DNA from 2 places in the Photobacterium kishitanii genome. Region 1 is predicted to be linked to the other one. Evidence: predicted binding sites of a transcription regulator. Region 1 holds the regulator's gene; the other holds the start of a gene.
What was found. Region 1 encodes PurR, which represses purine synthesis genes. Its sites were predicted from a motif close to TNANGNAAACGTTTNCNTNA; they were not measured.

Region 1 (6,092 bases):
GTTAGCACCAACAAGAATCATTGGCTCAGATGAAATGGGTCCACCAAAGACATTAACCTTGCTAAAACAATCAGGGATTGAGGTTGATATTGTTAATGGTGGTGAAACTGTCAATGATTTATTCCATCGCATCGATCAAGTAGCAACCTTAACTCAGCATCAACAACAAGCGCAGCAGCTTAAGCAACAAATCACAACCACCGTCGACAATATTAAGCAACACAACTTACACCAAACACAACCCAAGAAAGTGTTGTTCTTAATGATTCACGATGGTCGCCCAATCAGTGTTGCGGGTAAAAACACTACCGCAGACAGTATTATTACTTTAGCGGGTGCGATTAACCCTGCAGCAACCGTAGTGACAAATTACAAACCGGTATCGACTGAAGCTATTCTACAGATGCAACCCGACATTATTTTATTGAGTAGTCGCACTACAGCATCGATTAAAAATATGGCACAGCTAGTGAAAAAGATGCCGGTGTTAGCGGCGACCCCTGCTGCGAAAAATAATGCTATTGCTGTCATTGACGGTACCGCATTAATTGGTGGTTTAGGTATTCACAGTATTAATGAAGCCATGCGCCTCAATCGCGTTTTTTACCCACAGTCGTAATCTGAGATAAATGTCACCATGAATGTCACTCGTATTTCCCCGCCTGTCATTTACGCGATCAGTATGGGCTCGCTGTTATTTGCGCTACTAAGCTCAATTGCGATTGGTCCAATGGACATTAGCTATAAAGACAGCTTTATTGCCCTATTACCTGGCGAGCACCAACTCGCCGCCCACGTTGATTTAGTGATTCACCAGATACGCTTACCACGGACACTATTATGCATTGCTATTGGTGCAATATTGGCTATTTGTGGTGCGGTCCTACAAGGACTATTTCGTAACCCTCTTGCCGATCCAGGTATTATTGGTATTTCTGGCGGCGCAGGACTTGGGGCTGCTTTTGCGATCATTTTATTTGCACCATTGATGGCTCAATACCCATTATTAATGAATATTGGCGCAGTACCCTTTTTTGCCTTTTTAGGCGGGGCCATCAGTACCTATTTGGTCTATCACCTTGGCACCGATAAAAACGGGACTTCTGTGGTCGTCATGTTACTGGCTGGTGTTGCGATTGGGGCAATTTCAGGTGCAGGATTAGGATTACTGAATTATATTGCGGATGACCAAGCCCTACGTGATTTTTCTTTATGGTCAATGGGATCTCTCGCAGGCGCAACTTGGCCTAATATTGGCTTAGCTTTTATGAGTCTGATAGTGATTTATTATTATTGTTACCGCCAAGCCAATGCACTCAATGCGTTTTTATTGGGCGAAGCTGAAGCTCGTCATATGGGCGTTAATGTTCAACACCTCAAACGCAGTTTAATTATTGTGTGTGCCGCAGGTGTAGGGATCACGGTGGCGATTACAGGCCCGATTGGCTTTATAGGGCTGGTGATCCCTCATTTAGGTCGTATGATTTCAGGGCCAAACCATAGAACATTATTACCAATTTCCGCTATTTTAGGCGCTTTAATACTGCTCGTCGCAGATATGATCGCTCGTAGTGCCTTTGCACCACAAGAACTTCCGGTGGGTATTATTACTGCTATCTTAGGCGCACCATTTTTCATCTATTTACTTAATAAGCAAAAAGGCAGAATCGCATGACGGCGACATTCTCACACTCGACGGCGATTACAGCACGCAACTTACAGCTCACATTAGCCGATAAAGTATTATTAGATAACTTCAGTATTGATATTAAAGCGGGTGAAGTCACTGCGCTTTTAGGCCCTAATGGAGCAGGTAAAAGTACCCTTCTCAAAATATTATGTGGTGAAATGACCCCTGAAAGCGGTGATGTGGCATTTTTCGATCGTGATATTAATGAGTGGCAACGCGCAGAACTAGCACGCCATTTAGGTATATTACCGCAACATAGCTCACTCTCTTTTGCTTTTACATGTAAAGAAGTGGTCGAGCTTGGCACCATGCCTCTTTGCTTATCACGTCAGGAAATAGATCATATAACCACCCAAACTATGCACAACACTGATGTTATTCATCTCTCTCAACGCTTATATCCAACCTTATCCGGCGGAGAAAAACAGCGGATCCATTTCGCGCGAGTATTAACGCAACTAAGCCAAGCTAATAACAAGTGTATCTTAATGTTAGATGAACCAACCTCAGCACTGGATTTAGCCCATCAACATAAAACGCTGCAAGCCGCACAGGCAATGGCTGCACAAGGTGCTGCGGTGATCGTAGTATTACATGATCTCAATTTAGCGGCGCAGTACGCTCAAAGAATGGTAATTATTCAACACGGGAAAATTCAAGCGGATGGTTCACCATGGCAAGCATTAGATCCAGCAGTGATTAATGCCGTCTATGGCTGGCAAGTTTCCGTTCACTCCCACCCTATTCATGGTTACCCTTACCTATTATCATCGTGTTAAAAAACAGCATCATTAATGAATCCATCAAGTAAATTTCAGTAACACGACGATAAATTTGCTGAAATTTACGTTTTTTTGTTGATAGCATCAAATAATTTAATCCAAAACAATAGAATCGTTGCACTACGCTCAACACTCAGTAAAATGTGAACGCAAGCGATTACACTTGAAAAATATGCAATAATTATAAAGCCGCAAAATAAATGCGGATTTTGGCGTTGAATACAATTAAAGTCTGTAATAGGCACTGAATCGGTGTCAAATTGAATAATTAACGAGATGCTTTACATAAGTAAGATGGATTTTATTAATCTCAGTGATTACTCAATTTGATACCACACTATTAGCTAGAAACGCCTCTAGCGCTCATTATTAGAAGAATAAATATGGCAACCATTAAAGATGTTGCACGTATGGCTGGGGTTTCAACCACAACAGTTTCACACGTGATCAATAAAACGCGCTTTGTAGCAGAAGCAACACAGAAAAAAGTACTTGCGGCAGTTGAAGACCTTAACTATGCACCAAGTGCTGTTGCGCGTAGTCTAAAATGTAATACCACCCGTACTATTGGCATGCTAGTAACAAAGTCGACCAACCCTTTTTTTGCTGAAGTTGTACATGGTGTTGAAGAGTATTGCTATCGTGAAGGCTACACCCTAATTTTATGTAATACCGAAGGGAATCTTTCTAAGCAACGCGATTACTTACGCATGCTTGCAGAAAAACGTGTCGATGGCTTATTAGTGATGTGTTCTGATCTTGACCAAAAATTATTGGATCTTCTTGAGCGCCAAAAAGACTTACCAATGGTGATTATGGATTGGGGCCCAGAGAGTCCACATACCGATAAAATTCAAGATAATGCAGAACAAGGTGGCTATATAGCGACCAAATACTTTATCGATCATGGTCATACTCTCATTGGTTGCTTATCTGGCCACAATGACAAGTCTACTTGTCGTGAGCGCCTAAAAGGCTTTAATAAAGCAATGGCAGAAGCAAACTTAGCGGTTAACGAAGACTGGATCCTTGAAGGTGACTTTGAGTGTGATTCAGCAGTAAAAGCCGCTGAGAAATATATTGCAATGACTGAACGCCCAACGGCTATTTTTTGCTTTAATGACATTATGGCAATGGCACTTATTAGTACGTTTGAACAAGCAGGATTACGTGTACCTGGTGATATTTCAATCATCGGTTATGACAACATTGATCTAGCACCTTACTTTGCGCCACCACTAACGACTATCCATCAACCAAAACGTCGTTTAGGCAAAACAGCTATTAAGATTTTAATGGAGCGCATGAAAGATAAAGATCACGAACGTCAAATTTTTGAAATGGCGCCGGCTATCGTCGAACGAAAATCTGTAAAAGATTTACGCTAATACCGTCAATTATTGATCAAGCCAATATTTATATTGGCTTTTTCACTCTATATAATAACTACTATTCTCACCGCTTTTAAAACGACCATTCCAACCAAAAAATACGAGCAATGTCACATATTCACCAGCTTTCGTTAATATTCAAACTTACCTTGTTCAAAGATCGAATATAATGATTCGTGTAAATACATATAATAGTAAGCAAAAGACTTACAGGCTATAAATAAACTTTCGATACTGATTATTTTATTTATAGAGGAATGCATGGATGATTTAAAGTAGTTAAATTTTCATGTAAATAGCTTTAATAATAAAGTAAATTTACGACTACTTTAATGTTAGCTGACACTCATTTATTCATCGAGTAGAAGTATGGACAAAGCAATATTAAAAAACTCATTAAAACTATTAGATCATTTAGGTAATGTAAAATCACGCTCAATGTTTGGTGGCTTTGGTATTTTCGCAGGCGAAGCAATGTTCGCACTAGTGGTTAATAATAAACTCCATCTACGAGCAAATTCAAAAACAGAAGAGGAATTTAAACAAGCGGGTTTAGAACCTTATATATATAAAAAACGTGGTTTCCCTGTAACAACGAAACACTATGCCATTCTTGATGAGTGGTGGGAACACCCTGAAAAAATAGTAGAACAAGCTAAATATTCACTTAAAGCAGCACAAGAAGACAAAAAAGCCAAAGAATGTTGTACTCCAGATAGAATTAAAGATTTACCTAATTTACGACTTTCAAATGAAAGAATGCTCAAGAAAATAGGTATTAAAACTATTGAACAGTTACATAATATTGGTGCACTCGAAGCTTATAAAGCGTTACAAAAAACACAAGAAACGACTTTAAGTATAGAGTTATTATGGGCACTAGAAGGTGCCATACATGGCCAACATTGGTCAGTAATACCTGAAAGCAGACGCAATGAACTGCTAGCAAAACTATAATAAATATATCCGTCAACTGGCTAAGTGACACTTAAGAATAAAGAGGCCTTGTGCCTCTTTAATTTATTCTAGAGCTGAATTTGTATTCGCCTACTAGCATTGTCATCTAAATTTAATCTTAATAAAATTGCATAATATTACTTATTTAAATATGCGTATTAATAAATAATCTAAATACCACAATAAAACATAATTTTTTATTTCTTAAATGTCAGTTCTATATCACTTACCTAAAACGTATCTTTAACGTTCGACAACGATTATTTATCATTCATCAACGCTCTCATATCATTAGTGCGATTTACGGCCATAACTACACGGTAAAGACTCTATTTGCTGTTGTTATTTCAAGCAATTTCTCGAATAATCAAAATTTTTTTTATTAAATGAAATACAATGTCACTTCTCTCGGTCTTGCTACTTAAGAGTTTGTGTAACTTTCATTTAATAAGGATATACCTTGCGTATACTAACCAAAAATACATTTTCATTATGGGTAAAACCTTTACTGTGGCTACAAGCCCGCCATTTTGGCAAAGTACTCAACCCCGCCAAACTATGGGGACGTAAGCCTGTTCTTTTCTGGTTAGTTGCTTTGTTCTTTGGTTATCTTGACCGTAAAAAATCACCGATTGATGCCGTTATACGATCATTAGTGTGTGTCCGTGTATCACAACTTAATAATTGCGCATTTTGTGTCGATGCTAACGGTATGAAACTCGCAGAACGTTGCCACTCAGTAGAAAAAATAAAAGCATTGGCAAATTGGCAATCTTCTGAGTACTTTTCAGAACAAGAACAAGCCGTATTAGCCTATACAGAAGCAATGACAATTACTGGACAACATGTCAGTGACGAAATGCTTACGGCACTCGCTGCTTGGTATAGTAGTGATGATATTGTAGAGCTAACAGCATTAGTGAGTTTTCAAAATTTATCAGCTAAATTTAATACTGCACTTGATGTACCTGCGCAAGGGTTTTGCTCATTACCAATTCAGCCACAAACAAGCAGCAACTCTCAAAAAAACACAACCCAAGCTTCTTCTGATTCAAATAAAAAACCACTAGGGAGCTTAGATGAAAAATAACAAAATTTTATTATTGGTTGTCATCGCAACGATTATTAGCACTTGGTTCTATTTTGACCTGAGTCATTTTCTTACCCTTGAATATGCTAAGCGTGAGCAATTAGCCTTACAGCACCATATTACCGAAAATCCAGTCATTGCCTACGTCAGCTTTTTCAGTTTATACGTATTAGTGACGGCTC
Region 2 (6,092 bases), 1.2 Mb from region 1:
CGTGAAAACCCAGAAATGGAGCGTCGTTGTCAGGAAGTGATTGATGGTTGTTGGCAAATGGGGGATGACAACCCGATTGCCTTTATTCACGATGTTGGCGCGGGTGGTATTTCTAACGCCTTACCTGAGTTAGTTAATGATGGTGAGCGTGGTGGTAAATTCCAGTTACGTGATGTGCCAAATGATGAACCAGGCATGAGCCCACTTGAGATTTGGTGTAATGAATCACAAGAGCGTTATGTATTAGCGATCGCACCTGAAAACATGGCAACATTTGATGCTATTTGTCAGCGTGAACGTGCTCCTTATGCGGTAGTGGGTGAAGCAACGGCTGAGCGTCATTTAACCCTTGAAGACAGCCATTTCGATAACACTCCAATTGATATGCCAATGGATATTTTATTGGGTAAAGCGCCGAAGATGCATCGTGATGCACAAACATTAACGGTTGTTGGACAGCCACTTGATCGCAGTGATATTACGATTGAGGCTGCTACTCAACGCGTATTACGTTTACCGGCTGTCGCTGAAAAAACGTTCTTGATCACTATTGGTGATCGTAGCGTGACAGGATTGGTCGCCCGCGATCAAATGGTCGGTCCTTGGCAGGTTCCTGTTGCGAACTGTGCAGTAACTGCGGCAAGTTATGATAGCTATCACGGCGAAGCGATGTCGATGGGTGAGCGTACGCCTGTTGCCTTACTTAATTTTGGTGCATCAGCTCGTTTAGCTGTCGGTGAAGCGATTACTAATATTGCAGCAACTGATATCGGTGATATGAAGCGGATAAATTTATCGGCTAACTGGATGTCACCTGCAGGTCACCCGGGTGAAGATGCTGGTTTGTATGAAGCAGTAAAAGCCATTGGTGAAGAGTTATGTCCTGCATTAGGGTTAACGATTCCAGTGGGTAAAGATTCAATGTCGATGAAGACAAAATGGCAGCAAGATGGTGAAGAAAAACAAGTTACATCACCATTATCGTTAGTTATTACTGCTTTTGGTCGCGTTGAAGATGTCCGTAAAACCGTTACTCCACAATTGCGTACCGATAAAGGTCAGTCAAGCTTACTGCTTATTGATCTAGGTTGTGGCCAAAATCGCCTTGGTGCAACGGCACTAGCACAAGTTTATAAGCAATTAGGTGATAAGCCTGCTGACGTTGATAGCCCTGTGTTATTAAAAGGCTTTTTCTATGCGATGCAGACCTTAGTCCGTGAGCAAAAACTATTGGCTTACCATGATCGTGGTGATGGTGGGTTATATGTCACCCTAGCTGAGATGGCATTTGCAGGTCACACTGGTATTGAAGTGGATATTAATACTACCGCAACTGATGAATGTGATGACGTGCTGGCAGCACTATTTAGTGAAGAACTTGGTGCTGTGATTCAGGTGCGTAGTGATGATGTTGAGGCTGTCCAAGCGGTATTAGCGGCTAATGGTTTGGAAGCATGCAGTCACATCATTGGCACAGTGATTGATGAAGATATCGTACGTATTTGGAATGGTAATGATTTAGTGCTTGAGCAGAACCGTACCGAATTACGTGCAATCTGGGCTGAAACCACTTACCAAATGCAAGCTATGCGTGATAATCCAGCGGGTGCATTGCAAGAGTTTGAAGCGAAGCAAGACAGCCAAGATCCGGGGTTAAACACCAAGCTAACATTTGATATTAACGATGATGTTGCTGCACCGTTTATTGCTCCAGCGATTAACTTTGGTGCGAAGCCACAAATGGCTATCTTACGTGAGCAAGGAGTTAACTCCCACGTTGAAATGGCAGCCGCGTTTGATCGTGCCGGCTTTGAAGCTAAAGATGTTCATATGAGTGATATTCTTAGCGGTAAGGTACACTTAGATGGCTTTAATGGTTTAGTTGCTTGTGGTGGCTTCTCATATGGTGATGTATTAGGTGCAGGTGAAGGTTGGGCAAAATCAGTATTGTTTAACAATATTGCCCGTGACCAGTTTGCAGCATTTTTTAATCGTCCAGATACGTTGGCATTAGGTGTGTGTAATGGTTGTCAGATGATGTCTAACCTACACGAGTTAATTCCAGGCGCTGATTTATGGCCACGTTTTGTGCGTAATGAGTCTGAGCGTTTTGAAGCGCGTTTTAGCTTAGTTGAAGTACAAAAGAGTGATTCTTTGTTCTTTAATGAAATGGCGGGTTCTAGAATGCCAATTGCAGTTTCTCACGGTGAAGGGCGAGTTGAAGTACGTAATGCTGCTCACCTTACTGCGATTGAGCAATCTGGCACGATTGCGCTTCGTTACCTTGATAACTATGGTAACGTAACTCAAAATTATCCAGCGAACCCGAACGGCTCACCCAACGGTATTACTGGTTTAACGACCCAAGATGGGCGTGTCACTATCATGATGCCACATCCAGAGCGTGTATTCCGTACTGTCGCTAACTCTTGGCATCCAGATGATTGGAATGAAAATAGCCCATGGATGCGTATGTTCCGTAATGCACGGGTTAACTTTAGCTAACGTTGACGTTATCTAGCATTATAAAAGCTGCCATTGTTGGCAGCTTTTTTTATGTGGTAACTATGGCAATTATAAAATTAAGGATGAAGTTGACATTGATCACATTAACCTTGAAAAAACATTGGGATAATTAACGTAACCAATAAGTAAAAATGACCACAGTGTCGTTACAAGGATGAAACAATAATAATGGGATTGGATATTCCCAGCAGTTATCGCCTAATTGGTGCGACTAAATTACTTGCTGTAGTAGTGATTATTGGTCTAATTCAACATGTTGAGATGTTAATTCATGCATTAAGATTTGATTTGCTCGGTATGGTGCCAGTGATTGTCACGATATTGGTCTTGATTTCAGGTGTACTTGCCTGTATTGGATTATTTCTTGGTCAGAAATGGGGGTTTATTCCGCTCTATTTCTATATACCAGCAGTAACATTATTTCTGCAATTTAGTTTGATTCCTTTTATTCCTAATGTTTTTCCTGCTAAATATCATGATATTGCTATTATGGTGATCAATGGCTTGGTATTACTGTATTCAGTGTTGCTACTTTTGCGGCGCATGGAGACTAATTACATTCAAGACTATTAAATGTTATTAAATTACTGCATTGAATCTGTGATAATAACCTTAATTTAATCAAGTCGGTGATCTCGGTCCCGATCTTCTGCTCAGCAAAGGATGATGATAATGAAAAAAATTGAAGCCATTATTAAGCCATTTAAACTTGATGATGTTCGTGAGGCGTTAGCTGAAGTGGGTATCACAGGCATGACAGTGTCAGAAGTAAAAGGATTTGGTCGTCAAAAAGGCCATACTGAACTTTACCGTGGTGCAGAATACATGGTCGATTTTTTGCCTAAAGTTAAAATCGAAATTGTTGTAACAGATGAAGTTGCAGAGCAATGTATTGAAACGATTGTGGAAACTGCACAAACGGGCAAAATTGGTGATGGTAAAATCTTCATGTTTGATATTGAGCGTGTAGTACGTATTCGTACTGGCGAAGAAGATGAAGATGCTATTTAAATTGTGGTGATTAATCATAATTGAGATTGAATTTGGGGCAGCTAAGCAGCCCCTTTTTTATGGGATTATTTTTTAAGTTGGAGAGTTGCAGTATAGCGTTCAGGCTTGTAATTAATTGCCAATACCATATTGATCATAATCACACCCACAATAGACAGTATTAACAACTCTGGACTGATAAATAGACAAGAAGTAATTAAAATCATGCTATCAATCGCAAGTTGAATTTTACCGGCAGAAATTCCAAATTTATGCTGTAGAAAGAGTACCAACACATTAAAGCCGCCTAGGCTGGTGTGATGACGGAAAAGAATTAACATCCCCACTCCCAGTAATAAGCCTCCAAATACTGCGGCAAAAACAGGGTTAAGTACCTCAATGGTGATCAAGTGCGGTAAAGCATCAACCATCACGGAAACTAAGCCGCCACAAAGAATACTGCTAAGTGCAAACCGTTTACCCATTTGAAACCACGCCATTAAATAAAATGGGCAATTGAGAATAAAATACAACCCCCCTAATGAAATCGGTACAAAGTGACTGACTAACAAAGCTAACCCCGCAGTTCCGCCAGTTAATAAATGGCTTTGTTGGAGTAAAAAAAGTCCTACTGCGGCAAATAATGTCCCGGTAAAAATAGCAATAACGTTTTCATAGCTTGGGTGTTTATTGATGTGCACATTATCCTCCTTGTGATGAATTATGATTGTAAAAGGATTAAGGTGTTAACAATAGTTTGCATGTTAAATTAGTGATTGTGGCGCGTATTTAATTATTTACGCCAATGTAAAATAATTGAGTGGGTTTGCGGTGGCTGTCTACATTAATGCGAGGTAAAAAATAGCGTGTAAAATTTAGTTAAACCATCAAGATAATAAATAAAACATCATTTAGTACTTTCTGATTTAGATCAATTTATGTAAGATGGTCGACAGATAAAAAGTAAAACGAAAACGTTTGCGTCCCCGTGGCGCCTAGGTTTGTTGTTTTTCGTTTTTTACTTAAAATAGTATAAAACTTAGCTGAGTCAGGAGATACAGATGTTAAAGCGCGATATGAACATTGCTGATTATGATGCGGAACTATTTGCAGCTATTCAGGAAGAAACTGCCCGTCAGGAAGAACACATCGAGTTGATTGCTTCTGAAAACTACACTAGTCCACGTGTAATGGAAGCGCAAGGTTCTCAGCTGACAAATAAATATGCTGAAGGTTACCCAGGTAAGCGTTACTACGGTGGTTGTGAGTTTGTTGATAAAGCTGAGCAGCTTGCAATTGATCGTGCTTGTCAGCTATTTGGTGCTGAATATGCAAACGTTCAACCGCATTCAGGCTCTCAAGCGAATAATGCTGTTTACATGGCATTATTGAATGCAGGTGATACTGTATTAGGTATGAGCTTGGCACATGGTGGCCATTTAACGCATGGTTCTCCTGTAAACTTCTCTGGTAAGTTATATAACATCATTCCTTATGGTATTGATGAAAATGGTCAAATTGACTATCAAGAAATGGAAGCTTTAGCGTTAGAGCATAAACCGAAAATGATCATCGGTGGTTTCTCTGCTTATTCTCAAGTTGTTGATTGGGCTAAAATGCGTGAAATCGCTGACAAAGTTGGCGCATATTTCTTTGTTGATATGGCACACGTTGCCGGTCTTATTGCTGCTGGTGTTTATCCAAACCCAGTACCACATGCGCATGTGGTAACAACGACGACCCATAAAACATTAGCAGGTCCGCGTGGTGGTTTAATCCTATCAAGCGAAGGCGAAGATCTTTATAAAAAGCTAAACTCAGCAGTTTTCCCTGGCGGCCAAGGTGGCCCATTAATGCATGTTATCGCAGCAAAAGCGGTTGCATTTAAAGAAGCAATGGAGCCTGAGTTCAAAGTTTACCAAGCAAATGTGGTTGTAAACGCAAAAGCAATGGTTGATGAGTTTATCAAGCGTGGTTATAACATTGTCTCTGGTAGTACTGAAAATCACTTGTTCCTAGTGGACTTGATTGATAAAGGTATTACAGGAAAAGAAGCGGATGCAGCACTAGGTGCAGCTAATATTACTGTTAATAAAAATAGCGTTCCAAATGACCCACGTAGTCCATTTGTAACTTCAGGTATTCGTGTTGGTACGCCTTCAATTACACGTCGTGGTTTTAACGCTGATGATGCACGTCAACTTGCGGGTTGGATGTGTGATGTGTTAGATAACGTCAATGATATTGCGGTTATTGAAGCAACCAAAATGAAAGTACTTGAAATTTGTAAGCGCCTTCCTGTTTACGCATAATGTGGTGATGGTGCGGTGATTTAATCCCCATCATTACACGTCATATAAGGCTTGCCTGTTTATAGGTGAGCCTTTTTTGTTTTATTAATAAAGTAACAATTATAATTATTAATGATGATTGTTACTTTTTAAGCCAATTTATTAGAAAAAAAGGGGTGATAGTCTTATTAAAGTGATGAAATGGGTTACACTGAGTCGATTGAATGTAGGAGGCTAAATGCATTGTCCTTTTTGCGGTGCAAATGACACCAAAGTAATCGATTC

Region 2: glyA (serine hydroxymethyltransferase) is a predicted target of PurR. The motif match lies at 4,483-4,502, and genes of this name have one in related genera.

Annotation. Positions count from the first base shown of each region.
Region 1 covers NZ_LN794352.1:1,420,869-1,426,960, reverse strand. The annotation lists gene PPBDW_RS06805 (heme/hemin ABC transporter substrate-binding protein) at 1-619, shown strand, start outside; gene PPBDW_RS06800 (FecCD family ABC transporter permease) at 638-1,675, shown strand; gene PPBDW_RS06795 (heme ABC transporter ATP-binding protein) at 1,672-2,469, shown strand; gene purR (HTH-type transcriptional repressor PurR) at 2,856-3,860, shown strand; gene PPBDW_RS06785 (TfoX/Sxy family DNA transformation protein) at 4,233-4,820, shown strand; gene PPBDW_RS06780 (carboxymuconolactone decarboxylase family protein) at 5,281-5,910, shown strand; gene PPBDW_RS06775 (FAD-dependent oxidoreductase) at 5,900-6,092, shown strand, end outside.
Region 2 covers NZ_LN794352.1:2,614,597-2,620,688, reverse strand. The annotation lists gene purL (phosphoribosylformylglycinamidine synthase) at 1-2,505, shown strand, start outside; gene PPBDW_RS12300 (hypothetical protein) at 2,695-3,099, shown strand; gene glnB (nitrogen regulatory protein P-II) at 3,199-3,537, shown strand; gene PPBDW_RS12290 (YitT family protein) at 3,603-4,211, opposite strand; gene glyA (serine hydroxymethyltransferase) at 4,578-5,828, shown strand; gene nrdR (transcriptional regulator NrdR) at 6,046-6,092, shown strand, end outside.